DNA from 2 places in the Escherichia sp. E4742 genome. Region 1 is predicted to be linked to the other one. Evidence: predicted binding sites of a transcription regulator. Region 1 holds the regulator's gene; the other holds the start of a gene.

Region 1 (6,575 bases):
AAGCAAAGATCCGGCTGATGGTCGTAAAGTTAAAGGCGTTATTCACTGGGTAAGCGCGGCACATGCGCTGCCGGTTGAAATCCGCCTGTACGATCGTCTGTTCAGTGTGCCGAATCCAGGCGCTGCGGATGATTTCCTGTCGGTGATTAACCAGGATTCTCTGGTCATCAAACAGGGCTTTGCTGAACCGTCTCTGAAAGATGCGGTGGCAGGTAAAGCATTCCAGTTTGAGCGTGAAGGTTATTTCTGCCTCGACAGCCGCCATTCCACAGCGGAAAAACCGGTATTTAACCGCACCGTTGGGCTGCGTGATACCTGGGCGAAAGTAGGCGAGTAATTTTAAGTTACACCTGGCCGGATAAGGCGTTTACGCCGCATCCGGCAAGGAACAGACAAACAGTTTCAAACGCTAAATTGCCTGATGCGCTACGCTTATCAGGCCTACCCGATCTCTGCAATATATTGAATTTGCGTGCTTTTGTAGGCCGGATAAGGCGTTTACGCCGCATCCGGCGAGGAACAGACAAACAGTTTCAAACGCTAAATTGCCTGATGCGCTACGCTTATCGGGCCTATGTGATCTCTGCAATATATTGAATTTGCGTGCTTTTGTAGGCCGGATAAGGCGTTTACGCCGCATCCGGCAAGAAACATGCAAACAATCCAAAACGCCGCGTTCAGCGGCGTTTTTTCTGCTTTTCTTCGCGAATTAATTTCGCTTCGCAATTTATTCATTTAACAAATTTAAAACCACAAATTATAATTAATTTAAATGTAACCGCTTTCATCTTACTGGAAAGCCACATATTTTTTCTTCTACCCGCTCGCCTGGTACACATTTAAACCTTGTAACAAAAATCATCAAAATATGTGCGGTTGCTCATGTTCTTACATTCTCGTTACAGAAAGAGATTGATAATTCGCGTCGCGAAAAATAGTCTATTCCTGTAGTCAGCGAGACTTTTCTCAACGCTACTTTTTTAATTTTTATTTTTTTCGCTGTTCACCTGTGGTGCAGCAATTTATACGTCAAAGAGGATTAACCCATGCGTACGTTTAGTGGCAAACGTAGTACGCTGGCGCTGGCTATCGCCGGTGTTACAGCAATGTCGGGCTTTATGGCAATGCCGGAGGCTCGCGCCGAAGGATTCATCGACGATTCAACCTTAACCGGTGGTATCTATTACTGGCAGCGTGAACGTGACCGTAAAGATGTTACCGACGGCGACAAATACAAAACCAACCTTTCTCACTCCACCTGGAATGCCAACCTCGATTTTCAGTCCGGTTATGCTGCTGATATGTTCGGCCTTGATATTGCCGCGTTTACGGCGATTGAAATGGCGGAAAACGGCGACAGCTCCCACCCGAACGAAATCGCGTTTTCAAAAAGTAATAAAGCCTATGACGAAGACTGGTCCGGCGACAAAAGCGGTATAAGCCTGTATAAAGCAGCGGCCAAATTTAAATACGGTCCGGTGTGGGCGAGGGCAGGTTACATTCAGCCAACTGGTCAAACGCTGTTAGCGCCGCACTGGAGCTTTATGCCGGGTACTTATCAGGGTGCGGAAGCCGGGGCGAATTTTGATTACGGCGATGCTGGTGCGTTGAGTTTCTCCTACATGTGGACCAACGAATACAAAGCGCCGTGGCATCTGGAAATGGATGAGTTTTATCAGAACGATAAAACCACCAAAGTTGATTATCTGCACTCCATCGGTGCGAAATACGACTTCAAAAATAACTTCGTGCTGGAAGCGGCGTTTGGTCAGGCGGAAGGGTATATCGATCAGTACTTTGCCAAAGCCAGCTATAAATTTGATATCGCCGGTAGCCCGCTAACCACCAGCTACCAATTCTACGGTACGCGCGATAAAGTTGACGATCGCAGCGTCAACGATCTTTACGACGGCACTGCCTGGTTGCAGGCGTTGACCTTTGGTTACCGGGCGGCTGACGTAGTGGATTTGCGCCTCGAAGGCACCTGGGTTAAAGCTGACGGTCAGCAGGGATACTTCCTGCAACGTATGACCCCAACCTACGCTTCCTCGAACGGTCGCCTGGATATCTGGTGGGATAACCGTTCTGACTTTAACGCCAACGGCGAAAAAGCGGTCTTCTTCGGCGCGATGTATGACCTGAAAAACTGGAATCTTCCAGGCTTTGCCATCGGCGCTTCCTACGTTTACGCATGGGATGCTAAACCTGCGACCTGGCAGAGCAATCCAGATGCGTACTACGACAAGAACCGGACTATCGAAGAGTCAGCTTACAGCCTGGATGCGGTCTACACCATTCAGGACGGTCGCGCCAAAGGCACGTTGTTCAAACTGCACTTCACCGAATACGACAACCACTCCGACATCCCAAGCTGGGGCGGCGGTTACGGTAACATCTTCCAGGATGAGCGCGACGTGAAATTCATGGTAATCGCACCATTCACCATCTTCTGATGCCCGACGCGGCAGGTTTTGTGCCTGCCGCACATTTGAGGAATTCGCTATGAAAAAACTGATTCTCATCGCCATGATGGCATCGGGGCTGGTGGCTTGTGCGCAATCAACCGCGCCACAGGAAGACAGCCGCCTGAAAGAGGCGTACAGCGCCTGTATCAATACCGCGCAAGGTTCGCCGGAAAAAATTGAAGCCTGTCAGAGCGTGTTAAACGTGCTGAAGAAAGAGAAACAACATCAGCAATTTGCCGAGCAGGAAAGCGTCCGCGTGCTGGATTATCAGCAGTGCATCCAGGCAACGCAAACCGGTAATGACCAGGCTGTGAAAGCCGATTGTGATAAGGTCTGGCAGGAAATTCGCAGTAATAACAAATAAGTGAGGGCTGTAACTCTCGCTTTTCTTATTTCCCTTGTATAAAAAAGCCAACCCGTAGGTTGGCTTGAGACTTATGGCAAACGCCAGTTTGCCTAATGCGCTGCGCTTATCAGGCCTATCTTTTAATGCAATATATTGAATTTGAGATGATTTGTAGGCCGGATAAGGCGTTCACGCCGCATCCGGCACGAACAAAGCGCATTATGCCAACAATATAAAGCCAACCCGCAGGTTGGCTTTTCTCGTTCTGGCTGACTTATTTGCCTTCGTGCGCGTGCTCATCTTCGCGGCAATCGCCTTCGGCACAGTGACCGTAAAGATAGAGACTATGGTTAGTCAGGCGAATGCCATGTTTTGCGGCAATTTCACGCTGACGCGCTTCGATTGATTCATCACTAAATTCAATAACCTTGCCGCAGTCGAGGCAGATCAGGTGATCGTGGTGATGTTGCTGGGTCAGTTCAAATACGGATTTGCCGCCTTCAAAATTGTGGCGGGTGACGATACCGGCGTCGTCAAACTGGTTCAGTACACGATATACCGTAGCCAGACCAATTTCTTCACCCATATCAATCAGACGTTTGTATAAATCTTCCGCACTGACGTGATGGTTGTCCGGCTCCTGAAGAACTTCCAGGATTTTTAAACGTGGAAGCGTTACTTTCAGGCCAGCTTTCTTTAGGGCGGTATTGTTATCAGTCATGCGGAATCTGTCCTGTTACTAAGCGGTTCACTTCATTAGGAGAAGTGACAGAATTTGCTCTTGAGATAATGCGTATCATTATAGAATTGCCACGCCTAAATGAAAACCACAAGTCCCTGGCAAATATTGTTAATAAAAACGTGGCTTAGCTTACATTTACATCGGCAAGGCCACTTCAATACTGGAACATTGTACAGGTACTACGGCAAAAGTTACAAATTTGTAGCAATTATTTTGATTGGCATTATCTATTAATACGGCGTAGACATGAGTCTACGCCGCAGTACATCAGGCATTGATAATTTCGTCGAGATGCAGTTCTTCAGAAATTTGTTTTACCCATTTTTCTACACGTTCGGCGGTCAGTTCTGGCTGACGGTCTTCGTCGATAGCCAGGCCGACAAAGTGGTCATCATCCGCCAGACCTTTTGATGCTTCGAAATGGTAGCCCGCAGTTGGCCAGTGACCGACGATGGTCGCGCCGCGCGGTTCAATGATGTCACGAATGGTGCCTAAGGCGTCGCAGAAATATTCTGCGTAATCTTCCTGGTCGCCACAGCCAAACAGCGCAACTAGTTTACCATTGAAATCAATCTCTTCGAGAGTCGGGAAGAAGTCGTCCCAGTCACACTGTGCTTCGCCATAGTACCAGGTTGGGATGCCCAGCAGAAGAATGTCATAAGCTTCCAGATCTTCTTTGCTGCTTTTTGCAATGTCATGGACATCGGCAACGTCTTTACCAAGCTGTTTTTGAATCATTTTTGCGATATTTTCGGTATTACCGGTGTCGCTGCCGAAAAAGATGCCAGTGATAGCCATGAGTGAAATAACCTCTTGAAACTTATTGAAATGGGGGTGGCAAATTGCCCACGGATAAAGGCAATCATAGCAGAACAGGCAGTCTTGCGGAATCAGCAAACGAGCAGGACTGCACACTGTGCTACACGAAAGTGGATATTTAAACGATGCCCTGATTACGCAGCGCCGCCAGTTGCTGCATCAATATCTCTTCGATCAGTTCGCTACGGCTCATATTGCGCGACTCCGCCAGCTCGTTCAGCGCCTCGACAGCTTCCGCGTTCAGCTTCAGTTCGACACGCTTAAGGCCACGTACTTTGTCGCGTTTTAGCTGGTTGCGTTTATTAATACGCAGCTGTTCATCGCGCGAAAGCGGATTGGTTTTCGGTCGTCCCGGTCGACGCTCGTGCGCGAACAGATCTAATGTCGTACGGTCCGTTTGTTCTTTGGCCATGATCTTGGTGACTTCGGGGGAAACAATCAGCCAGGCGCCTGCCCGGATGGATAGCCCGCCATAATACAACAGCGTGAGGAATCTCGCCAACGCCCACGCGCGGAATGCCGCGCGGACGCTGGGTTTTTAATCAGTTGCGTTAATCATTAAGATAGCGACGGATAGCCCGCAGCACAGCATCCGGTTTTTCTGCGTGTACCCAATGACCCGCGCCTGCAATGACATGCGCCCGTGCTTGTGGGAATTGCGCCAGCAAATCATCACGATACTGTTCAGTAACATACGGGGAATTGCCGCCAGGAATAAACAGAGCAGGGTGGTTCCATGCCGGAATTTTCTCCCAGCCAACAATATGTGGATACTGATCCCATAATACTGGCACGTTAAAACGCCACTCACCGTCAACAAAAGATTTCAGCAGGAATTGAATCACGCCCTCTTCATTAATATATTGGCGCATCACTACAGCGGCCTGTTGGCGCGTTTGCGCGTCGGATCCACTGACCGCGTTGATAGCTGCGAAAATTTCATCATGACGGCGTACGTGATAATCCACCGGAGCGATATCTATCGCTACCAGTTTCTCGATGCGATCGGGCGCCAACGCGGTCAGTGCCATCACAGCTTTCCCCCCCATTGAGTGACCAATAAATGTCGCCTTATCGATCTGCAGCGCATCCAGAGTATCAACAAGATCCTGGGCCATCGCCGGGTAATTCATGTGTGGATCTCGTGGCGAAAGTCCGTGGTTACGCATATCAACCTGGATGATATTGTGATCGTTTACCAGGTCGCGCGCCAGCACGCCGAGGTTGTCAAGGCTACCAAACAACCCGTGGACGAGGACGATGGGAGAATTATTGTGCTGATTTTGTGCAGATTGCGCGCGGATATTCAATTTCATGGCAAAGTTCTTTTTTTCGTGTAGTTGGGTTAGGGTATTATGTTGACCATTGTGCCACAGGGCTGCAACAAATAAGGTTTAATCCGATTTTTTCTGCAAGCCAGGCTTGACGCTATCCGCTGCCGGGATTTATTCATATACTCCTGGCGACTTGTATTCAGCTAAGACACCGCACTGGATTAAGATGAAAACGATTGAAGTTGATGATGAACTCTACAGCTATATTGCCAGCCACACTAAGCATATCGGCGAGAGCGCATCCGACATTTTACGGCGTATGTTGAAATTTTCCGCCGCATCACAGCCTGTTGCTCCGGTGACGAAAGAGGTTCGCATTGCGTCGCCTGCTATCGTCGAAGCGAAGCCGATCAAAACGGTGAAAGACAAAGTGCGCGCGATGCGTGAACTTTTGCTTTCCGATGAATACGCAGAGCAAAAGCGAGCAGTCAATCGCTTTATGCTGCTGTTGTCTACACTATATTCTCTTGACGCCCAGGCGTTTGCTGAGGCAACGGAATCGTTGCACGGTCGCACGCGCGTTTACTTTGCAGCAGATGAGCAAACTCTGCTGAAAAATGGTAATCAGACCAAGCCGAAACATGTGCCAGGCACGCCGTATTGGGTGATCACCAACACTAACACTGGCCGTAAATGCAGCATGATTGAACACATCATGCAGTCGATGCAATTCCCGGCGGAATTGATTGAAAAGGTTTGCGGGACAATTTAAAACAACGTTGCAGATAAAGGACAAAGCAATGGCAATCCACAATCGTGCAGGCCAACCTGCACAGCAGAGTGATTTGATAAACGTCGCCCAACTGACGGCGCAATATTATGTACTGAAACCAGAAGCAGGGAATGCGGAGCACGCGGTGAAATTCGGT
Region 2 (6,575 bases), 2.4 Mb from region 1:
ATATGCCACGGATCGACGTTTTCAGGATAATTTGCCGCTGCGGCGATAAATTTGGTGCCATCCAGCACGGACCCGCCGCCAACCGCCAACAGGAAAGTCACTTTCTGTTCGCGAACCAGTTTTACGGCGTTCATCAGCGTTTCATAAGCCGGGTTTGGTTCGATACCGCCAAACTCCAGCACGTCCATACCTTTCAGTGCATCCAGAACTTGATCGAGGACGCCGGTTTTTTTCACACTACCGCCGCCGTAGGTAATCAATACGCGGGCGCCATGAGGAATTTGCTCGCGTAAACCAGCGATAGCGCCTTTACCAAACAGAATGCGGGTTGGGGTGTGCAGATTAAAGTTGTTCATTACTTGCTCCCTTTGCTGGGTCAATATGAGGGCAGAGAACGGTCTGCCTGATGTTTTTCATTGTGGTCGCCAGCGCCGTGGCTCTCAATGCTCATTTCTGCCAATGTCTTGCCTATTTCTCCAGAATGCTGGAGAAATGGTACAAAATTGCGCACAATCAAATTGCCGCATTATTCCTAAGAAATTACGCGATATGAAACGTGAAGAGATATGCCGCCTACTGACGGATAAAATTAATAGACTGAAAGATAAAGAAAATAGTTTGTCAGATATGTTGCCTGATGTGCGCTTATTGTATGGCGAGAACCCCGGTGCGCGTACGCCAGTGATGTATGAACCTGGCATCATAATTCTCTTTTCTGGGCATAAAATCGGTTATATCAATGAACGCGTGTTTCGCTATGACGCCAATGAATACCTGCTGCTGACGGTGCCGTTGCCGTTTGAGTGCGAAACCTATGCCACGCCAGAGGTGCCACTGGCGGGGGTGCGTCTCAATGTTGATATTTTACAGTTACAAGAACTGTTGATGGATATTGGCGAAGATGAACATTTCCAGCCGTCGATGGCTGCCAGCGGTATTAATTCCGCTACATTGTCCGAAGAGATTTTATGCGCGGCGGAGCGGTTACTGGATGTGATGGAACGACCGCTGGATGCGCGCATTCTCGGTAAACAGATTATCCGCGAAATTCTTTACTATGTGCTGACGGGGCCTTGCGGCGGCGCGCTACTGGCGCTGGTAAGTCGCCAGACGCATTTCAGCCTGATTAGCCGCGTGCTGAAACGAATTGAGAATAAATACACCGAAAACCTGAGCGTTGAGCAACTGGCAGCAGAAGCCAATATGAGCGTTTCGGCGTTCCACCATAATTTTAAGTCTGTCACCAGTACTTCGCCGTTGCAGTATCTGAAGAATTACCGTCTGCATAAGGCGCGAATGATGATAATCCACGACGGCATGAAGGCCAGCGCGGCGGCGATGCGCGTCGGCTATGAAAGCGCGTCGCAATTTAGCCGTGAGTTTAAACGTTATTTCGGTGTGACGCCGGGAGAAGATGCAGCCAGAATGCGGGCGATGCAGGGGAGTTAAATGTGTTCCCGGCATGGCCACCGGGAACGGAGGAAATCGTCAGGCACTAGAGTACTTTTTTTTAATCACCACGAACAGCGTGCCTAACAAGCCAGCGGTTAGCAAGGCAATCGGCAGGATCATCAGGAACGTCATCACCTGATCTTCATGGCGTTTTACAAACGGGATCATGCTTAAGGCATAGCCAAAACTGGTTACCACGCTGACCCATAACAACCCGCTTAACCAGTTGAAAAACTGGAAGCGGCGGTTTGGCAACCCGGAAATCCCTGCCATGGTTGGCAGCAGCGTGCGGACAAAGGCGAGAAAACGTCCAGCAAGCAGCGCCAGCAGACCGTGGCGGTCAAACATACAGGTGGCGCGCTGGTGATATTTGGCCGGAAGCTGTGCCAGCCAGCCTTTCACCGTTTTGGTATTACCCAGCCAGCGCCCCTGAATATAACTCAACCAACAACCCAGGCTGGCTGCGGCAGTCAGAATCGTGATTGTTGGCAGAAAATCCATAACCCCTTGGGCAATCAATGCGCCAGCCAGAATCAACAAGCTGTCGCCAGGCAAAAATGAGGCGGGCAGCAGGCCGTTTTCTAAAAACAGCGTGGCAAACATGACAAAGTAAACAACGCTAACAATGTGAGGGTCCGCCAGCGCGGCAAAGTCATGTTGCCAGAGCGCAGCGATAATATCTTGAATAACAGCCATGGACTTTCCTGTGGAACAGCGTTTAAGCCTTAATTTGACTATTGTACTCCTGAATCGTCCGGGACGCCTTGATCCCGGACGCAACAATTTAAGACTATTCACAATTAAATGTCTGCAAAATTGTCCAAATTTGGCAATGTTACACAATTCGCGCGAAGCCGGCGTCCAGATCGGCAATCAGATCGTCGACGTTTTCCAGACCAATATGCAGGCGAATCAAGGTGCCGCTAAAATCGATCTTACCTTGCGGGCGGATGGCGGCGAGATGTTCTGGCTGGTTCGCGAGGATCAAGGATTCATACCCGCCCCATGAGAAGGCCATGCTGAATAAACTGAAGTTATCCAGATAGTTCGCCAGTTCTTCATCATTAAGTTTTTTCTTCAGGACAAAGGAAAATAGTCCGCTGCTACCTGTAAAGTCTCGTTTCCAGAATTCATGGCCTTTACTGCCTGGCAGAGCAGGGTGGTTAACTCGCTCAACCTGCGGATGTGCGGCCAGCCATTCTGCCACTTTCAAGCTGCTTTCATGATGTTGGCGCAGACGCACGCCCAGTGTACGCAGGCCACGACTGGTCATATAGGCGGTATCGGCGTCGACCATCTGCCCCATCAGATAGGCATTTTCCCGCAGTTGCTCCCAGCAACGGGCATTGCACACGGCAGTGCCAATCATCGCATCCGAATGCCCTACCAGATATTTGGTGGCGGCCTGAATAGAAACATCAATACCAAAATCAAGAGCTTTGAACAGCACTCCGGCAGCCCAGGTGTTATCGATCATAATGATGGCGTCCGGAACGACACTGCGTACGGCGGCAACAATTGCTGGAACATCATGCACTTCCATAGTGATGGAGCCCGGTGATTCCAGAAACACGATTTTAGTGTTTGGCTGCAGATGTTTAACGATATCGGCACCAATCATCGGATCAAACCATGATGTCGTTACGCCCAACTTGCTGAGGATTTTGCTACAGAAATCCTGACTCGGCTCGTAGGCGGTATTGGTCATCAACACATGATCGCCCTGTTCAACAAAAGCAAGAATGGAATTTGCAACCGCTGCCGCCCCGCAAGGAAACAGCGCGCAACCTGCGCCACCTTCCAGTTCGCACATCGCTTCTTGTAAGGAGAAATGGGTTAACGTTCCGCGCCGTCCATAGAACAACTCGCCATTGGCGCGATTGCGCGTCGCATGTTTTTTGGCTTCCACACTGTCAAAGACCAGCGAAGAGGCGCGTTGAATCACGCTATTTACCGCGCCGAGAGTGTATTTTTTGCTGCGTCCTGCATTGACCAGTTGAGTATCAAGTTGTTTGTCTGCCATGTTGGGATTCCTGTTTTTATACGTCTGGATGTCTAAACTAGCACGAATGAGGTCATGCGCATCCTGAAGAATTGGCATAAAGCAGAAAAATTTCGCAAAAGGTGTATTGGTGACTTTTTTACTGCGTAAACGCAAAGAAAAGAAAGCAAAGGTACGGCAGTATGCAAATAGTAATGAGAACGACTATCAATTCGACGTCGTTTTGATATTATTGTGCGCAGATTTTGTGACTTGCGTCCTGGAGATACACAGTGGGTAATAATTTAATGCAGACGGACCTTTCCGTCTGGGGTATGTATCAGCACGCCGATATTGTCGTTAAGTGCGTGATGATTGGGCTTATTTTGGCCTCCGTAGTCACCTGGGCAATCTTCTTCAGTAAGAGCGTAGAGTTCTTCAACCAGAAGCGTCGCCTGAAGCGCGAGCAGCAACTGCTGGCTGAAGCACGCTCTTTAAACCAGGCCAGCGATATCGCCGCTGATTTTGGTAGCAAAAGCTTAAGCCTGCATTTGCTCAATGAAGCGCAAAATGAGCTGGAACTGTCGGAAGGCAGCGACGATAACGAAGGTATTAAAGAGCGTACCAGTTTCCGCCTTGAGCGTCGGGTCGCCGCAGTAGGTCGTCAAATGGGCCGCGGGAACGGTTATCTTGCTACCATCGGCGCAATTTCGCCGTTCGTTGGTCTGTTTGGTACGGTCTGGGGCATCATGAACAGCTTTATTGGTATCGCGCAAACGCAAACTACCAATCTGGCAGTGGTTGCACCGGGTATTGCAGAAGCGTTGCTGGCAACGGCAATCGGTCTGGTGGCAGCGATTCCGGCGGTCGTTATCTATAACGTATTTGCACGCCAGATTGGCGGCTTTAAAGCGATGCTTGGCGATGTCGCAGCGCAGGTATTGTTGCTGCAAAGCCGTGACCTGGATCTGGAAGCCTGCGCCGCTGCGCATCCGGTTCGTGTTGCACAAAAATTACGCGCAGGATAATGTCCGATGGCAATGCATCTTAACGAAAACCTCGACGATAACGGCGAAATGCATGATATCAACGTGACGCCGTTTATCGACGTGATGTTGGTTCTGCTGATTATCTTTATGGTGGCGGCGCCGTTAGCGACGGTAGATGTGAAGGTGAACTTGCCTGCTTCTACCAGTACGCCGCAGCCGCGCCCGGAAAAACCGGTTTATCTGTCGGTGAAGGCGGACAACTCAATGTTTATCGGTAACGATCCGGTCACCGATGAAACGATGGTTACGGCGCTGAATGCGTTAACCGAAGGTAAGAAAGACACCACCATCTTCTTCCGTGCAGATAAAACCGTCGACTACGAGATGTTGATGAAGGTAATGGATAAGCTGCATCAGGCAGGTTACCTGAAGATTGGTCTGGTCGGCGAAGAAACTGCCAAAGCGAAGTAAAGAGAATTGCCTGATGCTCTACGCTTATCAGGCCTACAAAATCTATCGCAACATGTTGAATTTGCAGGAGCATGTAGGCTGGATAAGGCGTTCACGCCGCATCCAGCATTCGGTGCACAATGCCTGATGCGACGTTGGCGCGTCTTATCAGACCTACAAATCTATCGCAACATGTTGAATTTGCAGGAGCATGTAGGCTGGATAAGGCGTTCACGCCGCATCCGGCATTCGGTGCACAATGCCTGATGCGACGCTGGCGCGTCTTATCAGACCTACAAATCTATCGCAACGTGTTGAATTTGCACTAGCTGGTAGACCAGATAAGGCGTTCACGCCGCATCCGGCGAGCGTTAAAAGTACGATGATGCCCGGTTGCTTTTCACAACCGGGCATTTTTTAGCCTAAATGCTCGCCGCCGCACACGCCGTGTACTTCTGCGGTGACATAGCTCGACTCCTGACTTGCCAGATAAACATATACAGGGGCCAGCTCCGCCGGTTGCCCCGCACGCTTCATCGGCGTTTTCTGACCAAACTGCGGGATCTTATCCTGCGTCTGTCCGCCGGAAATTTGCAGAGCTGTCCAGATAGGGCCTGGCGCGACAATATTCACCCGAATACCTTTTTCCGCGACCTGTTTTGCCAGACCACGGCTGTAGTTCAGAATCGCCGCCTTCGTTGCCGCATAGTCCAGCAAATGCGGGCTTGGCTGGTAGGCCTGGATTGACGAAGTGGTGATGATACTGGCACCTTTCGGTAGCAGGGGAATTGCTTCCTGGGTTAGCCAGAACAGCGCGAAAACGTTAATGGCAAAGGTCTTTTGAAACTGTTCGCTGGTGAGGTCTGCAATATCAGGAATGGCAACCTGTTTCCCGGCGACCAGCGCCATAATATCCAGCCCGCCTAATGCCTTATGCGCGTCGTGAACCAGTGAACGGGCAAATTTCTCATCGCTTAAATCGCCCGGCAGCAGAATGGCTTTGCGTCCGCATTCTTCAATGATCTTTTTCACATCCTTAGCATCTTCTTCTTCCACGGGAAGATAACTGATCGCCACGTCAGCTCCTTCACGCGCGTAAGCGATGGCGGCAGCGCGACCGATTCCGGAATCGCTCCCTGTCACCAGTGCTTTACGACCTTTCAGGCGACCGCTACCGACATAGGTTTTCTCGCCGCAATCTGGCACGGGCGTCATCTTCGCCTGAATGCCGGGCGCTGGTTGTTTCTGTTTGGGATATTCACCAGTGTAATACTGCGTGGTCGGGTCTTTTAAATGAGACATCGCTTTTCTCCCTTCAGGTTCAACGTCCTATAAGGGTAGACGCTCTCAATGCGTTAATCAGGGAACCAGGAAGATCCCTAAACCTCGGATTTATGCGACAACGGTTTAACATATATGTTGATTTGCTGTTGCGCGCTGTTTACTCAATTGCGATATACTGTTGCCCGTTTTAACTACACGACAGGAATGTATGGAACGTTTTCTTGAAAATGCAATGTATGCTTCTCGCTGGCTGCTTGCCCCCGTGTACTTTGGCCTTTCGCTGGCGTTGGTTGCCCTGGCGCTGAAGTTCTTTCAGGAGATTATTCACGTCCTGCCAAATATCTTCTCAATGGCAGAATCAGATTTGATCCTCGTGTTGCTGTCGCTGGTGGATATGACGCTGGTTGGCGGTTTGCTTG

What was found. Region 1 encodes Fur, which represses iron uptake genes when iron is present. Its sites were predicted from a motif close to ATAATAATGAGAACNACTATCAA; they were not measured.
Region 2: the regulator Fur is predicted to act here: its motif matches at 3,643-3,665, upstream of exbB (tol-pal system-associated acyl-CoA thioesterase).

Annotation. Positions count from the first base shown of each region.
Region 1 is NZ_CP040443.1:3,702,608-3,709,182, forward strand. It holds gene glnS (glutamine--tRNA ligase) at 1-337, shown strand, start outside; gene chiP (chitoporin ChiP) at 1,047-2,453, shown strand; gene chiQ (ChiQ/YbfN family lipoprotein) at 2,503-2,829, shown strand; gene fur (ferric iron uptake transcriptional regulator) at 3,086-3,532, opposite strand; gene uof (fur leader peptide) at 3,525-3,611, opposite strand; gene fldA (flavodoxin FldA) at 3,821-4,351, opposite strand; gene ybfE (LexA regulated protein) at 4,491-4,784, opposite strand; gene ybfF (esterase) at 4,924-5,688, opposite strand; gene seqA (replication initiation negative regulator SeqA) at 5,873-6,418, shown strand; gene pgm (phosphoglucomutase (alpha-D-glucose-1,6-bisphosphate-dependent)) at 6,447-6,575, shown strand, end outside.
Region 2 is NZ_CP040443.1:1,263,096-1,269,670, reverse strand. It holds gene yqhD (alcohol dehydrogenase) at 1-356, opposite strand, end outside; gene yqhC (DNA-binding transcriptional regulator YqhC) at 550-1,449, shown strand; gene yghB (DedA family general envelope maintenance protein YghB) at 1,489-2,148, opposite strand; gene metC (cystathionine beta-lyase) at 2,288-3,475, opposite strand; gene exbB (tol-pal system-associated acyl-CoA thioesterase) at 3,727-4,461, shown strand; gene exbD (TonB system transport protein ExbD) at 4,468-4,893, shown strand; gene yghA (NADP(+)-dependent aldehyde reductase) at 5,290-6,174, opposite strand; gene FEM44_RS06065 (TIGR00645 family protein) at 6,365-6,575, shown strand, end outside.